One region of the Novosphingobium sp. BL-S-32 genome, then DNA from elsewhere that is predicted to be linked to it. Evidence: riboswitches for the same ligand, from Rfam matches in the RefSeq annotation. Region 1 holds a riboswitch; each other region holds the start of a gene.
What was found. Region 1 has a riboswitch for cobalamin ahead of AC1VVK_RS23040 (TonB-dependent receptor). Riboswitches for the same ligand answer to the same signal wherever they lie in the genome.

Region 2: another riboswitch for cobalamin. It lies ahead of AC1VVK_RS12540 (TonB-dependent receptor plug domain-containing protein); the one in region 1 lies ahead of AC1VVK_RS23040 (TonB-dependent receptor).
Region 3: another riboswitch for cobalamin. It lies ahead of AC1VVK_RS01675 (HoxN/HupN/NixA family nickel/cobalt transporter); the one in region 1 lies ahead of AC1VVK_RS23040 (TonB-dependent receptor).
Region 4: another riboswitch for cobalamin. It lies ahead of AC1VVK_RS23775 (cobalamin biosynthesis protein CobG); the one in region 1 lies ahead of AC1VVK_RS23040 (TonB-dependent receptor).

What each region holds. Positions count from the first base shown of each region.
Region 1 is NZ_CM166477.1:1,469,838-1,474,735, reverse strand. It holds gene AC1VVK_RS23055 (transketolase) at 1-595, opposite strand, end outside; gene AC1VVK_RS23050 (Lrp/AsnC family transcriptional regulator) at 727-1,200, shown strand; gene AC1VVK_RS23045 (isocitrate lyase/PEP mutase family protein) at 1,306-2,055, shown strand; cobalamin riboswitch at 2,179-2,419, shown strand; gene AC1VVK_RS23040 (TonB-dependent receptor) at 2,596-4,623, shown strand.
Region 2 is NZ_CM166476.1:2,649,946-2,654,843, forward strand. It holds gene AC1VVK_RS12530 (cobyrinic acid a,c-diamide synthase CobB) at 1-1,177, opposite strand, end outside; gene AC1VVK_RS12535 (hypothetical protein) at 1,174-1,761, opposite strand; cobalamin riboswitch at 1,958-2,166, opposite strand; cobalamin riboswitch at 2,226-2,432, shown strand; gene AC1VVK_RS12540 (TonB-dependent receptor plug domain-containing protein) at 2,551-4,482, shown strand; gene AC1VVK_RS12545 (DUF1636 domain-containing protein) at 4,482-4,889, shown strand; gene cobT (nicotinate-nucleotide--dimethylbenzimidazole phosphoribosyltransferase) at 4,886-4,898, shown strand, end outside.
Region 3 is NZ_CM166476.1:337,668-342,565, reverse strand. It holds gene AC1VVK_RS01685 (nuclear transport factor 2 family protein) at 1-410, opposite strand, end outside; gene AC1VVK_RS01680 (class I SAM-dependent methyltransferase) at 531-1,412, opposite strand; cobalamin riboswitch at 1,734-1,975, shown strand; gene AC1VVK_RS01675 (HoxN/HupN/NixA family nickel/cobalt transporter) at 2,150-3,229, shown strand; gene acs (acetate--CoA ligase) at 3,279-4,898, opposite strand, start outside.
Region 4 is NZ_CM166477.1:1,672,569-1,677,466, reverse strand. It holds gene AC1VVK_RS23795 (cobalt-precorrin-6A reductase) at 1-42, shown strand, start outside; gene cobJ (precorrin-3B C(17)-methyltransferase) at 6-767, opposite strand; gene cobI (precorrin-2 C(20)-methyltransferase) at 764-1,492, opposite strand; gene AC1VVK_RS23780 (precorrin-8X methylmutase) at 1,489-2,118, opposite strand; gene AC1VVK_RS23775 (cobalamin biosynthesis protein CobG) at 2,118-3,269, opposite strand; cobalamin riboswitch at 3,448-3,669, opposite strand; gene AC1VVK_RS23770 (efflux transporter outer membrane subunit) at 3,762-4,898, opposite strand, start outside.

The sequences.
Region 1 (4,898 bases):
GCGACTGGCGGTTGTAGTCGACGATCCACCAGCAATTGCGCAGATCGTGCTTGTAGCCTTCGATCAGGCACTCGTAGATATTGCCCTCGTCCAACTCGGCATCGCCCATCAGCGCGATCATCCGGCCTGCGTCTTCCTGGCGCACCTGGCCGTGGGCGATCAGATAGTCCTGCACCAGACTGGTAAAGGCCGTGACTGCCACGCCAAGACCCACCGATCCGGTCGAGAAATCCACCGGGATCGCGTCCTTCGTCCGCGAGGGGTAACTCTGCACGCCGCCCAGCCCGCGAAAGCGCTGCAAGCGGTCGAGGCTCTGGTTGCCCAGCAGATAGTGAATCGCATGGAGCAGCGGTCCGGCGTGCGGCTTCACCGCAACCTTGTCTTGCGGGCGAAGCGCATGGAAATAGAGCGCAGCCATGATCGCCGTCATCGAGGCGCAGCTTGCCTGATGGCCGCCCACTTTCAGTCCATCGCGCTTCTCGCGAATGTGGTTGGCGTTATGGATAGTCCAGGCGGAAAGCCACAGCAGTCGCTTTTCCAGCTCCTCAATCGCGCTGACGATTTCGGCCCGATCATGTTCGACGATAGCCGCCATATTTCCGTCTCTCCCGTACTTATTGCGAAGGAGAATAGGCCGGATCGCTGAGGCAGGTCCTTGCAAAACCATGCGCGATGCGCTGCACGGGTGGCAGATAGTGCCAAATCTAGATAGCCGGAGAGAATTATATGCCAAATTCGTCGCTCGATCACTTCGACAGGCGTATTCTCGACGAAGTGCAGATCAATGGCCGCGTGACCAATCAGGACCTGTCGGATCGGATCGGGCTGTCCCCTTCGCCGTGCCTGCGGCGCCTGAAGCAGCTCGAAAGCGACAACGTGATTACCGGCTATGTTGCGCTGGTCGATCCGGAGGCTGTCGGCTTGTCGGTAACCGCCTTCGTCCGCGTGCGGCTCGATCAGCAGGACGATCACCATCTGGCATTGTTCGAAGACGCGGTGACAAGCTTTCCGGAAGTCATGGAATGTTATCTGATGACCGGGGAAGCGGACTATCAGCTTCGCGTTCTGGTGCCGACGCTGAGCGCGTTCGAGGATTTCCTGCGCGCGCGGCTCACCCGGATCAAGGGCGTGGCGCAAGTGACGACCAGCTTCGCGCTGCGTCCCGTCGTATACCGGACCGCGCTGCCGACCACGGCGTGAGCCTGCCGGACAGGGGCGAGCGGTTCATCCTCCGCGAGGAACGGAATGTCTTTGCGCTGGCCCACAGGCCAATCGTGGATATTCTCCGCACCAAGGAGAACCACGATGCCGACCACTTCCGAGAAGCGAGCCGCGTTCCGCAAGCTGCATGAGAGCGGGTTCTTCATCATCCCCAACGCCTGGGACGGGGGGAGCGCGGTGCGTCTCGCCAAGCTGGGTTTCAAGGCGATTGCCTCCACCAGCGCGGGCGCCGCGTGGGCTGCCGGCAGGGACGATGGCCAGCTCAGCCGTGACGAAGTGCTGGACCATCTCGGCATGCTGGTCGCCGCGACCGACCTGCCGGTCAATGCCGACTTCGAGAACGGTTTTGCCGACTATCCGGACGAGGTGGCCGCGAACGTCGCGCTGGCGGTGGATACCGGCGTTGCGGGCCTATCCATTGAGGATTGGTCGGGCCATAGCATGTACGACCTTGGCCTTGCGGTAGAGCGCATTGCCGCCGCGCGGGCGGCAATCGATGCGATCGATCCGGCTGTCATGTTGATCGGCCGCAACGAGAATTTCCGGGTGCCGGGCATGACTGCGAAGGAGAGTATCGCCCGAGCGGTCGCCTATGCCGAAGCCGGCGCGGATTGCCTGTTCGTGCCGTTCATCCTCGATCTGGGCGCCGTTGCCGAACTGGTGTCGGCCGTTGCGCCCAAGCCGGTCAATGTCGTCATCCACGACTACGATGCGAGTATTCGCGCTTTCGCGGATCTGGGCGTGCGGCGGTGCAGCGTCGGGGGGAGCCTTGCCAAGCGCACCTGGACGGCATTCGACGAAGCCGCCGCAGCGCTCAGACGGTGCGAGCCGTAAGCGCCCCGAACACATCTCCTCAGCCCGAAAACATCGCCGGAACAATCCGAAACGCGCTTCCTGCCCTTGCGTCCGCCTGCGGGGCAAGTTAGCAGGCGCCGTCTTTCCGCGTCCTGTGGACCGGAAGGGCAAGATCGCGCCGGTGCCTTGAAAGAGGCTTAATAGGGAACGCGGTGAGGGGGCTCGCCCCTGAATCCGAGGCTGTCCCTGCAACTGTAAGCGGCGAGCGCGATGCACATCGCGGCAGGGCAAGGACGCCTGCCGCAGCCACTGGGCCGGACGCTAAGTCATGCGGGGCCTGGGAAGGCCGTGCATCGTGCCGTGACCCGTGAGCCAGGAGACCTGCCGGCGTCTGGTCGCTCTCGCTTTGGCCCAGGGGATGGCCGGGGCCCGGTGATTTTTCCGTCTGAGCGACGAACGAGCGGTGGAGACCGCATCGGTTCGCGTAACGGTCGCCTCGGGCGTCCGGCCGTCCACGCGCGCCGACCGTCGCAGGCGGCAGGTCTCTGCCGGTAGTCGCAAGACGCCGGGGAAATATTGATGACTTTCCGTATAACTGCATTTTGCGCATGCGTGGCCCTGTGCGCGATTGCTTCCACTCCTGCCCTTGCGGAGGACGCGCCTTCCGCGTCGGACGCTGGAACCGCCGAAGAAATCGTGGTCTTCGGCCGCGGCGAGGCGAAGATCGGTGAGGCCCATGCTGCCAGTGAGGGCAGCGTGGCAGGCTCGGACTTGCTGGTCCGCCCCCTGCTTCGCGTCGCCGAATTGCTGGAAGCCGTGCCGGGCATGGTCGCCGCCCAGCATTCGGGCAGCGGCAAGGCAAACCAGTACTTTTTGCGGGGCTTCAACCTCGATCACGGGACCGATTTCACGACCTATATCGACGGCGTGCAGATGAACTTGCGCACGCACGGCCACGGGCAGGGCTATCTCGACCTCAACGGCCTGATCCCCGAGATCGTCGCCCGGGAGGATTTCCGTAAAGGGCCCTATCGCGCGGATGGCGGCGATTTTGCGCTGGCGGGCGCGGCCTACATGACCACTATCGATGGGTTCGACCGGCCTTGGGTCTCGGTGGAAGGCGGTTCTTACAATGCGGGGCGTCTCGCAGCGGGCGGCACGATCAAGGACCTTGGCGGCGGCGATCTCACCCTTGTTGGGCAGGCCAAGCGCTATGACGGGCCCTGGGAAGAGGCCGAGCATCTGCGCCATTACGCGGTTTTCGCGAAGTACGCGGTGCCGCTTGGCGAGGGAAAGCTGGAAGCCTCGCTCCACGCCTATCACGCCACCTGGCGGCCGACCGAACAGATCCCCGAGCGCATCATCGGCTCGGACATCTGCCCCGATGTGTTTTGCTCGCCCGATCCTTCCGCGCGCGGGCGGACCACGCGTTTCGTCGGCAATGTCGGCGTGACGCAGGCCAGTTGGAGCGCAAACCTCTACGCCCAGTACTACGACTGGAACATGTACTCGAACCCCACCTACAGTGACCCGGACGGCACCAGCGCGCAGATCGAGCAGTACGACAAGCGCTGGGTCACCGGCCTCACCGCGCGCAAGCAGTGGGAGCTTGCAGATAGCCTGCAATTCACTGTCGGAACCGAAAATCGCTACGACCACATTGGCAGCGTCGGCGTGAATCGCACGGCGGATCGAGAGCTGCTCTATTCGCTCGGCCGCTATCATGTCGAAGAGCTTTCCGGTGCGCTCTACGGCGAAGCGATGTGGAAGCCGCTGCCCGGCCTGCGCCTGACCGGCGGGCTGCGCGGCGATTACTATCACTATTCGGTGCGCGCACGCGATGCGGCGGCCGCCGCGCTCGGCGAGGGCAACGGGCACGATTCCATCGTTTCGCCCAAGTTCTCGGCCGCGTATGAAGTGACGCCGCAGTTCGAAGTCTATGCTAACTGGGGCCGGGGCTTCCATTCGAACGACGTGCGCGGCGCGGTCAATGTGGATACGCCGGTGCCCGTGCTGGTGCGCGGCACCGGCAAGGAACTGGGCGGCCGCCTCCAGATCGGCAAGTTCTCGCTGACGGGCACGTATTGGTGGCTCGATGTGGCCAGCGAATTGCGCTTCGTAGGCGATTCCAACGCGGTGGAGCCCACCGGCGCCAGCAAGCGCCATGGCTACGAGGTGGTCGCCTTCTGGCGTCCGCTGCCGTGGCTGGCGCTCGACGGCAACTATACCGAGAACCACTCGCGTTATGACAATGGCGATCGCATTCCCAATGCCTTCGAGAACGCCGCCTCGGCGGGGGCCTCGATCGTGCTCGACCCGTGGGAAGCCAGCATCCGCGTCCGCCATCTCGGGCCCTATCCGCTGGTCGAGGACAACTCGGTGCGCGACCAGGGCAGCACCGTCGTCAACGCCCGCGCCGCGTGGAAGGGCAAGAAGATCGAGATCTATGGCGAAGTGCTCAACATCTTCGACAGCCGGGACAAGGACATCGCCTATTACTACGAATCCTATATTCCCGCATTCGACGCCGACGGACCGACCGATGGCCGATTGAGCCGTGTGATCGAACCGCGCACCTTCAAGATTGGCGCGCGCTACACATTCTGAATGCAAGGCGTACCGCGGAGTTTGCTCCGCGGTACGACGCGCCCGTCATGCCCGTCATCCTGAACTTGTTTCGGGATCCATCTGGCCGCCAACGTGGGTGTTTCGGGAACCAGCCGATATCCCGGCCTGCCAAGGCGACGGCGGTGCGGGCGGAGAGATGGACCCTGAAACAAGTTCAGGGTGACGATGTGTGGAGTACAGGTTGTACTTCCTGTCGAATGCGGAATTGCCGGATTTGAGCCCGCGATTGATCGGCAGGGCGGTGTCATCACGGT
Region 2 (4,898 bases), on a different replicon from region 1:
GCCCATCGGGTGTGTCGGCATGGGCTATGGGGGAAAGCGCGGTTTCCAGCGTCGAATAGTGGAACGTATGGCCGCGCACAGGATGGCCGTCGATCTTGGCCTCCTGCATTCCCAGAGCAGCCAGTCGAGGCTGCATTGTCGCTTGGGCCGCTAGCAGGCCGAGCAGGGCGGTGCGGGTGCCCTTGCCGTCATCCAGCGTCTCGCACGTGTAGAGCATGCCGCCACACTCCGCGAGGATCGGGCGACCGGCGGCGTGATGCGCGCGGATCGAGGCCAGCATCGGCGCATTGGCGGCAAGGCGATCCAGATGCAGTTCGGGATAGCCGCCCGGCAGCCAGAGCGCATCGCATGCGGGCAGGGCCGCGTCGGTCAGCGGCGAGAAGAACACGGCCTGCGCGCCTGCCTCTTCGAGGAAGGCGACGTTGGCCGGGTAGATGAAGGCGAAAGCCTCGTCGCGGGCAATGGCGATGCGCTTGCCGGCGAGCGATGGCGGCGGGGTCATGCCCTCCGGCGCGGCGAAGGTCACGGGCTCCGGAAGCCAGAGCGCGCTGTCCGGCAGCAGATCCGCCGCCCGGTCCAACCGGGCGGAAAGGTCGGCTACTTCGCCCGCCTGCACCAGCCCTAGGTGCCGTTCGGGCAGGCCGATTGCGGCGTCTCGGCCCAGTGCGCCCAGCCAGCGGATGTCACTGGGTACGCTTTGCTCCAACAGGTCCGAATGCCTGGCGCTACCCACACGGTTAGCGAGCACGGCGGCGAGGTTCACGCCCGCGCGATAGGTCGCCAGGCCATGAACGAGCGCGCCGAAAGTCTGCGCCATGGACGATCCGTCTACCACCGCGAGCACCGGCAGGCCGAAGCGCCGCGCGAGGTCGGCGGCGGAGGGATCGCCGTCGTGCAGGCCCATCACCCCTTCGACGAGGATCAGGTCCGCCTCGCACGCCGCTTCGTAGAGCAGCGCGCGGCATTCGGCCTCGCCGACCATGCAGAGGTCAAGCTGGTGCACCGGGGCGCCGCTCGCCGCTTCGAGGATCATGGGATCGAGGAAGTCGGGCCCGCACTTGAACACGCGCACGCGCCGTCCTTCGCGGGCATGGCGGCGGGCGAGCGCGGCGGTGACGAGCGTCTTGCCCTGCCCCGAGGCGGGCGCGGCGACCAGCAGGGCAGGGCAGGCGGTCACTTGCGGCGTTCCGCGTGCAGCGCCGGGCGCAGGGTCACGGTCAGCGCCCAGAGCGTGGCGGCAATGCCGGACCACAGCACCGTGGAGAGCAGGGTGGTCGGGAAATAGCGCCCGATGCGCGGCAGGAATCCGGCAAGCGTCGGATCGGGGAAGCGGCCGCCAAGGAAGTAGAACCCGCCGCTCGACAGCAAGTGCGAGACGAAAGTGGCGGCGATCAGCAGCACGGCCATGGCAGGCAGGGCGGCAAGGCGGTCACCGAGCTTCGCCGCCGCCACGCGCCCGGCAAGCCACATCACGCCATAGGCCGGGACCAGCATCGCGTAGGCCGGGGTAAAGCAGAATCCGGAACCGCCCAGCACCGAGATCACCACGACATCGATCGCATAGCCGAGCGCGAACAGCGCGGCGAAACCGATGACACGGCGGACGAAGAAGCCGAGCACGAAGAAGCTCGCAAGGTCGGTGTCTGGCAAGTGGACGACCTGACTCAGCGAATGGGTGCGCGTCACCAGCATGACGGCGGCGAGCGCGGCAAACACGAAGAGGCTGACGCGGGCGGATGGCGGATTGGCGGAACGGTTCATGTTCTGGGATCTCCCAAGGCGGTTGGGGAAAGGCGTGCAGGAAAGGCCCCGGGCGATATCGCCCCGGCGAGAGGATCAGCGGATCGGTGTCACTCTGGCAGGCTCCTTTCGACACGACTTCGACTGTCGTCTCGCCAGGGCTGCTTCCCGCTACGGGAACCATGCCCTCGTCCGCCCGGTGCATCCCGCCCGCGCAGAGGAACGACGGCAAGGGGCCGGTTTCCTGACTTCCCGGATCGTCGCGCCTTCCGCCGCCTTCTCGGAACCGTCCGGTCCCAATGGCGCATGGCGGGGCGCATCCCCGGTTACAGTTGCGGGAGCAGTGCCGGCATGTCCCGCGAGTTTCCCCGCAGGTCCGGACTTCCCGATTAAGCCCTCTCGGGCACCCTTTGCAGGGGCGGACCTATGGCACTTCGCGGGCGCGCGCAAGCTTCGGGCACTTGCCAGCGGGGCGCCCGCACGATAGTTGCCGCGCCGCGACAGGTTCCTCGTAAGAGGATCAAAAGGGAACACGGGTTCAAGACCCGGGCTGCCCCTGCAACTGTGAGCGGCGAGCCGTGCGGCCATTTCGCCATTGGAGCCGAAGCCATTGACTTGGCAGGATTCTGAGAAGGCGGCCGAGACGGCATTGACCCGCAAGCCAGGAGACCTGCCTGACGCAGTCGTTCTTCGTCCGGACAGGGTGTGCCGGGTGAACGAGGGGGCTTTTTCCTCGCGCAACGACAGCCATTGCCTTGCCGGTGCTCGCGCTTCGGCGGGGGTCTTCGATGCTTGTTTGAAGGAAAACCCATGACGTTCCGGATTTTCGCCACCACGGTTTCGCTCGCGGCCCTCGCGGCGGCCTGCCCGACGATGGCTTTCGCCGACGAAGCAGATAGTGGCGACAGCATCGTCGTTACCGCGCTGCGCACCCCGCTGGCGGCCGATCGCGTCGCCCAGACGGTGACCGTCCTCGACGACGCGCACATCGTTTCCGCGCAGCCGATCGCCCTCACCGACATGCTGCTGCGCACGCCGGGCATCAGCCTTTCGCGCAACGGCGGCTACGGCACGACCACCAGCCTACGCATTCGCGGCGCCGATGCCGGTCAGAGCGTGATGGTGATCGACGGCATGCGCCTCGCCGATCCGTCTTCGACGGCGGGCGGCTATGCCTTCTCCAACCTCTTCACCGACGATATCGATCACATCGAGATCCTGCGCGGTCCGCAGTCGATCCTCTGGGGTAGCGATGCCATCGGCGGCGTCATCAATGTCACCACCCGTGCCCCGACCAAGCCGCTGGAAGGCAGCTTCGCGGTGGAAGCGGGCACGCACGATACCGTCTCGGCGCGTGCCGGCGTGGGCGGCACGTCGGATTCGATCGATTGGCGCGTCTCCGCCTCGCGCTTCACCACCGACGGCATCTCGGCCAGCGATCAGGGCACCGAGCCCGATGGCTATCGCCGGTCTGCGGCCAACGGGTCGTTCACATATCGCGTCGCGCCGGGCGTTTCGATCGATCTCAAGGGCTATTGGTCGGATTCGCATAACGACTTCGACGGCTTTGGAGGGGACTCGCTCGCCTATGGCGTGAACAAGGAGTGGGCGGGCTACGCCGGGCTCAACTTCGCGCTGTTCGATGGCAAGCTGGTCAACCGCGTGGCCGTGACCCAGACCGAGACCGACCGCCAGAACTTCGATCCCGCGCAGACCATTCGGCAGCTCACGTTCGATGCGCATGGCCGCGTGCGTCGCTACGAGTATCAGGGCACCTACAGCTTCTCGGACGCGGTGCAGGCCGTCTTCGGCGCCGAGCGCGAGGAGCAGCGGATGACCACCGCCTCGCCCACGGACAGCACGGATCCTTACGTGTTGACGCCCAGCAAGGCGGATACCAACAGCGTCTACGGCGAACTGCGCGTCAGCCCTGTGACCGGGCTCACCGTGAGCGGCGGCGCGCGTTACGACCATCAGTCGCGCTTCGGTGGCAACACGGTGTTCAGCGCCGGTGCGGCCTATACGCCGAACGCGGGCAAGACCGTGATCCGCGCCAGCTACGATCAGGGCTACAAGGCTCCGTCGCTCTACCAGCTGTTCAGCGACTACGGCGCGGCCAACCTCCAGCCTGAAAAGGCCAAGGGCTGGCAGGTGGGCGCCGAGCAGGGGCTTGGCGACCTGTTCCACGTCTCGGCCACCTGGTTCCAGCGCGATACCGACAACCTGATCGACTTCGCCTATTGCCCGACCAGCGGCACCCTGCCGGACATCTGCTACATCCCGGGCACCACCACCGAGCGCTTCGGCTACTACGCCAATGTTCGCAAGGCCCATGCGCAGGGCCTCGAACTGGCGGCGTCCGCCAAGTGGAAGGTGCTCTTCGCCGAAGGCAATTACAGCCTGATCGAGGCGGAGGACCGCACGCCGGACAGCAGCACCTATGGCCGCCAACTTCAGCGCGTGCCGCGCCATCTCGCCAATATCGAGGGCGGCGTGGACCTGCCGCAGGGCATCCGCGCCAGCATCGCCGCGCGTTATTCGGGCGGGAGCTACAACGCCGCCACCGGCACGGCGAAGCTTGACGATTACTGGTTGCTCGACTTGCGCGCCCAGTGGACAGTCGCGCCCGGGCTCATGCTTCAGGGCCGCATCGAAAACCTGACCGACAAGGACTACGAGACGGCGGCCGGCTACAATTCGCTCGGCCGTACGGTTTACCTGGGCCTGAGGAGCCAGTTCTGATGTTGAACGCAGTCGAGCCGGGACCGTCGGTGGTGGTTTGCAGCACCTGCCGGTTCTCGGCCGCTGCACGCGAGGACGAAGGCGGGCAGCGCGGCGGCGCGCTGCTGGCCGAGGCCATGCGCACGGTGCAGGCCGCCGAACCGGGCCTGCAAGGCGTGGCGGTCCAGGAGATGCCCTGCCTGTTCGCCTGCCAGCGCCACTGCGCCGTCCATCTGCGCGCGCCGGGCAAGGTGGGCTATGTGCTGGGCGACTTCACGCCCGACGAAGAGGCCGCGCGTGCGATCCTCGAATATGCCGTGCGCCACGCGGCCAGTGAGGAAGGGCAGGTCCCTTATCGCGAATGGCCGCAGGGCGTGAAAGGCCACTTCATCACCCGCACTCCCCCCGAAGGGTATATCTGCACATGACCATGTTCG
Region 3 (4,898 bases), on a different replicon from region 1:
CCCTGCCCGCCGCGCTCCAGAGTCCAGTGATTGACCGCCGCGCGCCAAAGGAACCAGCGGTCCTCTTCGCGAAGGATCACGACCGAATAGCCAACCGCCTCGGCCTTATCGCCATGCACGCTGATCTTCGGCGTCGCCGTGAGGTGCGCGCAGCCGGTCTTGACCAGTTCGAGATGGCCTTCCCACGCATACATGTCGGCGATTTCGTCAGGCGCCGAAAGGCGCAGAGTACCGCCATCGGGCAAAGTGAAGTTGTAGCCGCCGCCCTCGACCCACAAATCGCCCGCAGGCCGTGCCGTGCCGCTATCCACCAAAGGACCGTAAGTGTTCAGCAGATTGAGGATCTCCAGATGATCCTCCGCCTTGCGGCAGCGCTCTTCCAGCGCCGCCAAGCGCGCTTCGACATCCATCCCTGACAGTCCTTATGGTTTGCGTCCGGTCTTTTGGTGCCCGGTTCGATGACAGCTTACGCAACAGGATGGATCTGAAAAGCCTTTACGCGCGATCGCCCATGGCCGGGTGTGGGAGGGTCACGCGGCCACCTGCTCTCCGCCGGAACCGCCCCGCGAAGATTCTTCGGCGGCATTCATTTCGGACGAGGCGGCGAGCCGGCGGTATTTGATGCGCCGGTAAAACCTTCGGCATTTCGCCACGAAATCGGGTGCGACCTCCTGCCCCTGCTCCAGGAGATAAGAACGAAGCCGTTGCAGGCGATTGGTCGAGGCGGTCTGAAAAACGAGCTGTCGATAGGCCTCAAGCGTATCGTCGCGGTCGATGATACTGTTCGCGTCGGCGATGACTTCACCGAAGTAGGTGTCCACCAGCTGTTGCCCGGCGCTGAGCTTTCCCGACTCGGTGAGCTTGTTGATCAGCAACCATGACAGACGCATCTTGCTGTCTATGCGGTAAGTCGCGCCCTGACGCTTCACCCGCACCTGATCGGCGATATCGTCGATTATCATGGAGCAACCGGGCGCAAGCCGCTGCTCAAGCGTTTCCAGATCGCGATCGATCCGCCCATCGGCGTCGAGCATCAGGACGGAAACGGTCTGGTCGTCCGGGAGAACCGAAAGCCCGCTTCGCAGATCGGATGGCGTAACCGTGACCAGATCCTGGACACCGTAGCGCGCCAGATTGGCCTCTATTCGCGCGATGCGTTTCCCTGGCGAGTTCAACGATCGCCTCGGGCCGCCTGTCATCGGATCGAACGTGAACACATGGCCAGATTTGCCCGAATTTCGCAAACCCAGCGCGAGTGCGACCGTGGCCGCCCCCATGGCCGTGCCGACTTCGACGATCTGACCGCCGCGTTGGGCGGTTTCGTAGATGCGCGCATAGACGGCCGGCGCCAGCATCCCGTCACAAGTTGCGATAAGTTCAGAAAAAAGCTCGTTTCTTGCACCCTCGAGCATCGGAAGCCTCCCGAAATGCCTCTCCTATTCAAGTGTCGCTACTGTGAGTCAGAAATATATGATCCACCATCTCGAGGAGAATATTATTTCACATGAAATTCAGCCGGATTCACCATCGACTCTTAATGATTTCACTCGCAGTAATTGCCTATTGTAGAGTGCGGATCATTTTTACGCTCATAAAATCACCTTCCGATCGGGAAAAATCGCGACCCATTTGGTCCGGGCGCCGAAATGCGAAGGCGGTTCCGGCTCGTGAAGCGCTCTTGCCCTGATGCACCGCCGAGACTACCAATGCGGCCGTCGAGACGCTTTCAGGGTCTCGGCACTGATCGCGCCGGTGTCCCGAAAGGGGCTTAAAAGGGAACGCGGTGAGGACCTTGCGTCTGAAACCGAGGCTGTCCCTGCAACTGTAAGCGGCGAGCGCGATGCACATCGCGGCAGGGCAAGGCGCCCTTGCCGCAGCCACTGGGCCGGACGCTAAGTCATGCGGGGCCTGGGAAGGCCGTGCATCGAGGCCTTGACCCGCAAGCCAGGAGACCTGCCGGCGTCTGGTCGCTCTTGCCCTGGCCCAGGGGATGGCCGTGGCACGGTAACTCCGTCTGAGCGACGCACGTGCGGCGAGGGCCGCACCGGCATGCGTGCCGGGCGCTGGACGGCGTCCGTCCGGCGCACAGGCCGGCCGTTCGCGCGGAGGCCCTCCCCGAAAGTCGCTGACGCCGACGGGGTATTCACGAATGCAAGTCAGTTCTGTTTCGCATCGAACAACGGCGGCCGAGGGGCCTTCCGGCAAACCGCGCCTGCGCCGTCGGGTCGCGGTGCTTTTTGCCGCGCTCGTGGGCGCGAACGTCGCCACCTGGCTCTGGGCGTTCGGCGCGTTCCACGGCAATCCCGTGATGCTCGGCACCGCCGTGCTCGCCTGGAGCCTTGGCATGCGCCACGCCGTGGACGCCGACCACATCGCCGCGATCGATAATGTTACCCGCAAGCTGATGCAGGACGGGCAGCGCCCGCTCACGGTCGGGCTGTGGTTCGCGATCGGGCACTCGGCCATCGTGCTGATCGCGGCGACCACGATCGCGGCGGCGGCCAGCACGCTGGACGATTTCGAGGCATTCGGTCAGTCCGGCGGGGTTATCGCCACGGTCGTTTCGGCCAGCTTCCTTTTCGCCATCGCCATCATGAATCTCGCGATCCTACGCGGCGTGTGGTCTCGCTTCCAGCAGGTTCGTGGCGGCGGCACTTATGCGGAGGAGGATCTGGACATCCTGCTCGCCGGGCGCGGCCTGATGGCGCGCATCCTGCGCCCGCTGTTCCGTCTGGTACGCAAGAGCTGGCACATGGCCCCGCTCGGCTTCCTGTTCGGCCTGGGCTTCGATACCGCGACCGAAGTGGCGATCCTCGGCCTTTCGGGCGCTCACGCGGCGGACGGCATTTCGCTCGGAACGGTGCTGGTGTTCCCGGTGCTCTTCGCCGTGGGCATGGCGCTGATCGACACTGCCGACGGGGTCATCATGCTCGGCGCCTACGAATGGGCTTTCGTGAAGCCGATCCGCAAGCTCTACTACAACATCACGATCACCTCGATCTCAGCCCTTGTGGCGCTGGTGATCGGGTCGATCCAGACGGCGGCGCTGCTGGTCGACAAGTTCGGGCTGAAAGGCGGCTTCTGGTCCGGCGTCAGCGCACTGTCCGAGCATTTCAACACGCTCGGCTTCCTTATTATCGGCCTGTTCGTGCTGTGCTGGGTGCTGAGCTACGCCGTTTACCGCTGGCGTGACTTCGACGCCATCGAGGTGGCCACCGACGCAGGCTGAACCCACGCGGAGGATGCACCGGGCTTTCCCGGGCATCCTCCGCGTCCGGTCATGCAGTTGCCGGCTGCGGCCGGTTGGCGATCAGGTTCTCGACCACCGAGGGATCGGCAAGCGTCGAGATATCGCCGAGGTTCGAGAAGTCGTTCTCGCCGATCTTGCGCAGGATGCGGCGCATGATCTTGCCCGAGCGGGTCTTGGGCAGGCCCGGCGCGAACTGGATGACGTCCGGCGTAGCGATCGGGCCGATCTCATGGCGAACCCACTTGATCAGTTCCTTGCGCAGCGCCTCGTCCGGCTCGACTTCGGCATTGCAGGTGACGAAGGCATAGATGCCCTGCCCCTTGATCTCGTGCGGCATGCCGACGACTGCCGCCTCGGCAACCGCCGGATGGGCCACCAGCGCCGATTCGATCTCGGCCGTGCCCATGCGGTGGCCGGAGACGTTGATCACGTCGTCGATGCGGCCGGTGATCCAGTAATAGCCATCCTCGTCGCGGCGGCAGCCGTCGCCGGTGAAGTAGCATCCCGCGAATGTCGAGAAGTAGGTCATGAAGAAGCGCGCGTGATCGCCCCAGACGGTGCGCATCTGCCCCGGCCAGCTGTCGGTGATGACCAGACAGCCATCGGCTGCGCCTTCGAGCACGGTGCCGTCGTTATCGACCAGCATCGGCTTTACGCCGAACATCGGCTTGCTGGCCGAACCCGGCTTGAGCGCGGTGGCGCCCGGCAGCGGCGTGATCATCGCGCCGCCCGTTTCGGTCTGCCACCAGGTGTCGACGATCGGGCAGCGCCCCTCGCCCACGACCTTGTGATACCATTCCCACGCCTCGGGATTGATCGGTTCGCCCACCGAGCCGAGCAGGCGCAGGCTCTTGCGCGAGGTTTTCTTCACATAGTCGTCACCCTCGCGCATCAGTGCGCGCAGTGCCGTCGGCGCGCCGTAGAAGATCTCGACCCCGAACTTGTCGACCACTTGCCAAAAGCGGCTCGCATCGGGGAAGTTGGGCACGCCCTCGAACATCACCGTGGTCGCGCCGTTGGCCAGCGGGCCGTAGACGACGTAGGAGTGGCCCGTGACCCAGCCGATATCGGCCGCGCACCAGTAGATCTGGCCCGGCCGGTAATCGAAGACGTACTCATGCGTCATCGAGGCCCAGACCGAATAGCCGCCGGTGGTGTGGAGCACGCCCTTGGGCTTGCCGGTCGAACCCGAGGTGTAGAGGATGAACAGCGGATCTTCGGCGTTCATCTCTTCCGGAGCGCAATCGGTGGACTGCGCGGCGACCGAGCTGGCCCAATCGATATCGCGCCCCTTGACCATCGGCACGCCCGCGCCGGTATGGCTGAGGACGACGACGGTCTCGACGTCCGGGCAGGCCTTCAGCGCTTCATCGACATTCGCCTTGAGCGCGATGGTCTTGCCGCCGCGCAAGCCTTCGTCGCTAGTAAGCACGATACGGCTGTCGCAATCCTGGATGCGGCCAGCCAGCGCGTCGGGCGAAAAGCCGGCGAAGACAATCGAGTGGATCGCACCGATGCGCGCGCAGGCGAGCATGGCAACGGCGGCTTCGGGCACCATCGGCAGGTAAATGGTCACGCGGTCCCCGCGCTTGACCCCACGCGCCTTGAGGAGGTTGGCGAAGCGGCAGACCGATTCATGCAGCTCGCG
Region 4 (4,898 bases), 200 kb from region 1:
CTCGGTCACGAGGCATCCTCCGGCACTGAGCGCGGGGTGTAGAGGATCGGCGCGCCGGGTCGTTCGATGATCCGGGTGCGGCTGGATCCGACGATGACCATCGTGCGCATATCCGCCATTTCCGCCCGCGCCTCGCGAAGCGGGACGATCCGGAGGACTTCTTCCGGCGTGGACACCGCGCGGGCGAAGAGGACCAGCCGGTCATCTCCGCAGGCTTCGCGCAGAACCGTAAGCGCCTTGGCGAACCCCTCCGGCCGCGCGCGTGAGCGGGGATTGTAGAACGCCATCGCAAAGTCGGCCTCGGCCGCGAGCCGCAGCCTTTTCTCGATCACCGGCCAGGGCTTGAGGTTGTCGGACAGATTGATCGCGCAGAAATCATGACCGAGCGGCGCTCCGGCGCGGGCTGCTGCCGCCAGCATCGCGGTGATGCCGGGCAGCACCCGGATATCGAGTTTGCGCCAGTGCGCCGGGCCGTCCTCCAGCGCCTCGAACACGGCGGCAGCCATCGCGAAGACTCCCGGATCGCCCGAGGACGCGACCAGCACCCGGCGACCCTGCGCGGCAAGGTCCAGCGCCATGGCCGCCCGCTCAAGCTCCACGCGGTTGTCGGATGGGTGAAGCACCAGCCCTTCACGCGGCGCAACCCGCGCCACATAGGGACCGTAGCCCACTACATCGGTCGCCTCGGCCAGCGCCTGCGTGGCTTCGGGCGTGACGAGCGCCTCGTCCCCGGGCCCAAGGCCCGCGACCGCGATCCATCCGCTCACGGTCTGCGTCCCTGACCGTGGATGAGCAGGATCGAGAAATAGGGCGCGACGTTCTCGGCATCGACAAGCCGGGTCACCCGCTGCTCGGGCATGGCCGCATATTCTACCAGCCACGCCGCATCCTCGCGTCCGGCGGCAGCCACCGCGCGGCGCAGCTTCGGCAGATTGCGGCCGATCTTCATCACCACTAGCGCATCGGTATCGTGGATACGGCGCGCCAATTCCGTTTCGGGCAGCGTCGCCATCGCGACGGTCAGCACATCGTCTCCCCAGGTGATCGGCAGCCCGGTCGCGTTCCAGGCGCCAGCCATGCCGGTGATGCCAGGCACGACTTCCACCGGCACCCGCCCGGAGAGCCGGCTGTGCAGGTGCATGAACGAGCCGTAGAAAAACGGATCCCCCTCGCAAAGCACGACGACGTCCTCGCCGCCGCGCGCAGCCTCCGCCAGCCGTTCCGTGCAATCCGCATAGAAAGCCTGAAGGCAGGCATTGTAAGCGGGATCGTCGAGCGGAATTTCTGTCGTGACCGGGTATTCCATCGCGATTTCGACCGCATCGGTCCGCAGCAGGCTGTCGACGGTACTCCGCGCCCGACCCGCGCGTCCCTTTTTGCGGAAATAGGCGATTTGCCGCGTGCCGCGCACGAGCCGGTCGGCGCGCACGCTCAGCAGGTCCGCCGCACCGGGGCCGAGGCCGACGCCGTGGATGGTTCCTGACGCGCTCATTCCGCGCGGCTCGCCAGTGCGTTGACGGCCGCCACGGTAATGGCGCTCCCACCAAGCCGTCCCTCGACGATGCAGCAGGGAACCGGTGCGGTCAGCCACAAGGCATGCTTGGACTCGGCCGCGCCGACGAAGCCCACCGGGCAACCGATGATGGCCGCCGGGCGGGGGCAGTCGGGGTCCTCAAGCATGTTGAGCAAGTGAAACAGCGCGGTCGGCGCGTTGCCGATGGCGACGATCGCGCCGCCGAGATGTGGCCGCCACAGTTCCAGCGCCGCCGCCGAGCGGGTGTTGCCGATCCGGTGCGCAAGGTCCGGCACTTCGGCATCGCCGAGGGTGCAGATGACCCCGTTGTAAGCTGGCAGGCGGGCGCGGGTAATGCCTTCGGACACCATCCGTGCATCGCAGAGCACGGGCGCTCCCGCAGCCAGCGCGGCGCGCGCGGCGACTGCAAAGCCGGCGGAAAAGCGGATGTGCGCGGCCAGTTCGACCATGCCTGCCGCGTGTATCATGCGGACGGCAACGGGCTCCTCCTCGGCGGAGAAGCGGGCAAGGTCGGCTTCCGCGCGTATGGTGGCAAAGGACTGGCGGTAGATCGCCGCGCCGTCCTTTTCATAATCGTAAGGCATCAAGCGACTCCAAAATGGGCGAGGAGGTCTGCGGCATTCAGACCCGAGCGAAGGGGCGGAGAACCGGCGCACGCGCTGAAGGAAAGGTCGTAGGCACCCTCGCGCCCGGTCACGACCACATCGGCGGCACCGGGATGGGCGCAGCCCTTGGCACAACCCGAAACGTGCAGGTGCCCGGCGACATGCGGCGCAAGGCGGGCGGCGAGCGTCCGGGTCTCGACACTGGCTTGCGGGCAGTCGGGCGCGCCGGGGCAGGCATCGGCGCGCAGCAGCGAATGGTGGGGATCGATCGACAGGCCTTCGTGCTCGATCGGCCCGCCCCCCTCAGTCAGAAGGATGCGCCAGGGCGACGTACGAATGCCCGCCACGCCGGAGTCTTGCGCCAATCGCAGGAAGGCTTGCGCGCTCACGCGCCCGAACGGCAGGCCATAGGCGGTGCCCATCGCGTGACGGCCGGGGACGGGCAGGGGCGCGGCGAGCCCGGGGGCGGCGGTTCCTGTCGCCCAGTCCGGCAAGGGCGCGGAATGGCGTGCCATGCGGCCCGCACTTGCTCCGCCGCTTGCCATGAACCAGCGCGTCAGATCGATCAGCGCGGTGACTTCCCGGCCCGGCGCCAGTCCTATGCCGGTAGAGCGTCCATCGGCGCGCAGCAGGAGCATGCCGTCGCGCCCGCGCTCGATCCGGAAATCGCCGGGTTCGGCGGACAGCATCGGCACAGGTCCGGCGTCGATGACGAAACCGGCCTTGCCCGGTAGTACGGGCAATTCGTCGAGGCGCTCGTCCAGTTCGCGAGCGATGCGATGGGTATCCTCGCCGGGGCGCCCTGCGGGCGAGACGAGGATATTGCGCCGGGCTTCGCGTGTTGCGTCCGCATCCACGAGGCCGGTCTCCAGCAACCGGTCGAGCAGGCGCGGCCATTCGGCCTCGCTCACACCGCGAATTTGCAGGTTCGCGCGGCGTGTAAGGTCAAGCGCACCCGACCCATGCGCGAGCGCCGCTTCGCCCAGAGCCACGGCCTGAGCGGGCATCAGGCGGCCGAGACGCGGCTTTACGCGGACCAGCAGCCCGTCTCCCGCCATCATCGGGCGCCAGGCATCGGGGCACCATCCCCTTACCGTGCCGCCGCTTCGATCCCCTTCCAGCGGACCCAAAATCGCTCTCCGCGCGCCGGGCGAACGAAGGCGGGGCATACCGACATGGCCGGCCGACGCGCGGCGATGGGCAGGCGCGAACTACGCCCACCACCACGCGACCGTGCAGCCCCAGCCACACAGCTTCGTCGCCCAGACGGAGAAGAACCGTGCCATGACCATCCCCTGGGTCAGGGCAAGAGCGACCAGTGCGCCGGCAGGTCTCCTGGCTCGCGGGTCACAGCTTGATACACGCCTTCCCAGACCGGCAACGCGCCGGTCCAGTGGCTGCCCTTAAAAGGGCGTGTGCATCGCGCTATCCGCTTACAGTTGCAGGGACAGCCGCGGATTTGGGGGCTACACCCCCGCACCGCATTCCCGATTAAGCCCCTTCGGGGGCACCGGCACGATCATGTCCGGCAACAGGCACGCCTGTCACCTTGCCGCCGCTCTATCGAATTGGCTCTGCCAAGCCAATAGCCGATCCATAGTCGTCGCGAGCGCGATCACGCGCTACGGCGAGGCTTCCAGCCCTGCGACCGCATCGCGGCTCCAGCCGCCGCCCATCGCCAGATAGAGCGATACCCGTGCCTGCAACGCCGCCGTCCGCGCCTGCACGAGGTTGAGTTCCACGTTGAGCAGGCCGCGCTGGGCAACCAGCTGTTCAAGATAGGGCGAATAGCCCTCGCGGCGGCGGTTGGTGGCAAGGCGCAGGCCTTCGGCGTCTGCCGTGCGCTGGGCGGCCAGGATGGTCATGAGTTCGTCCGCTTCCCGGGCCGAGCCAAGCGCGTCCTCCACCTCGCGAAAGGCGGTGAGCGCGGCCTTGCGGTAGGCCAGCGCGGCATTGTCCCGCTGGGCGGCGGCGCTTTCGGCCCCGGCGCGCAGCCGTCCGCCTTCGAAGATCGGCGCAAGGATGCTGCCACCCAGAGACCACACTCCGATCGGATCACCCACCAGCAGCGAGGACCATACCAAGGCGCCGGAGCCGGTGAGTTGAAGCTGCGGCAGGAAACGCTTGCGGGCAGCGGCGAGCGACTTGTCGGCGGCAGCCAGTTGCAGCTCGGCCTGCGCCACGTCCGGTCGGCGCGCCAAGAGCTGGGACGGCAGGCCTTCCGGGATCACCGGCTCTGTCAGCAGGGCGAGCGAAGTGGCGCGCGCGACGCCGCCGGGCACGTTCCCTGCGAGCAGGCGCAAGGCATTTTCCTGCCGCGCCGTGGCTTCGCGCAAGGAGGGGATCAGTTGGGCGGTGGCCTGATACTCGGCCTGTGCCTGCGCAAGGTCCAGACGCGGCGAATAGCCCGCGCCGACCCGGCGCTCTGCCAGTTGCAGTTCCCGGCGCCGCGCGTCCAGCGTCTGTTGGGCAATGGCAAGCTGCGCGTCGAGGCCGAGCAAGGCGATATAGCCGTTTGCCGCCGTCGCCGCGACCGAGAGGCGGATTGAATCCCGCGCTGCCTGGCTGGCCAGCCACCCCGCGCGCGCCGCTGCCTGCTGGTCTGCCAGACGCCCGAAAATGTCTGCTTCCCACGCCGCCTGCACGCCCGGCTGCGCGATCTGCTGCACCTCTGCAACCCCGAAGGCATCGATGCTGCGCGAATCCGATGCCGAGGCTGCCGCGTCGACCGTGGGCAGCAACTGCGCATGGGCCAGCCG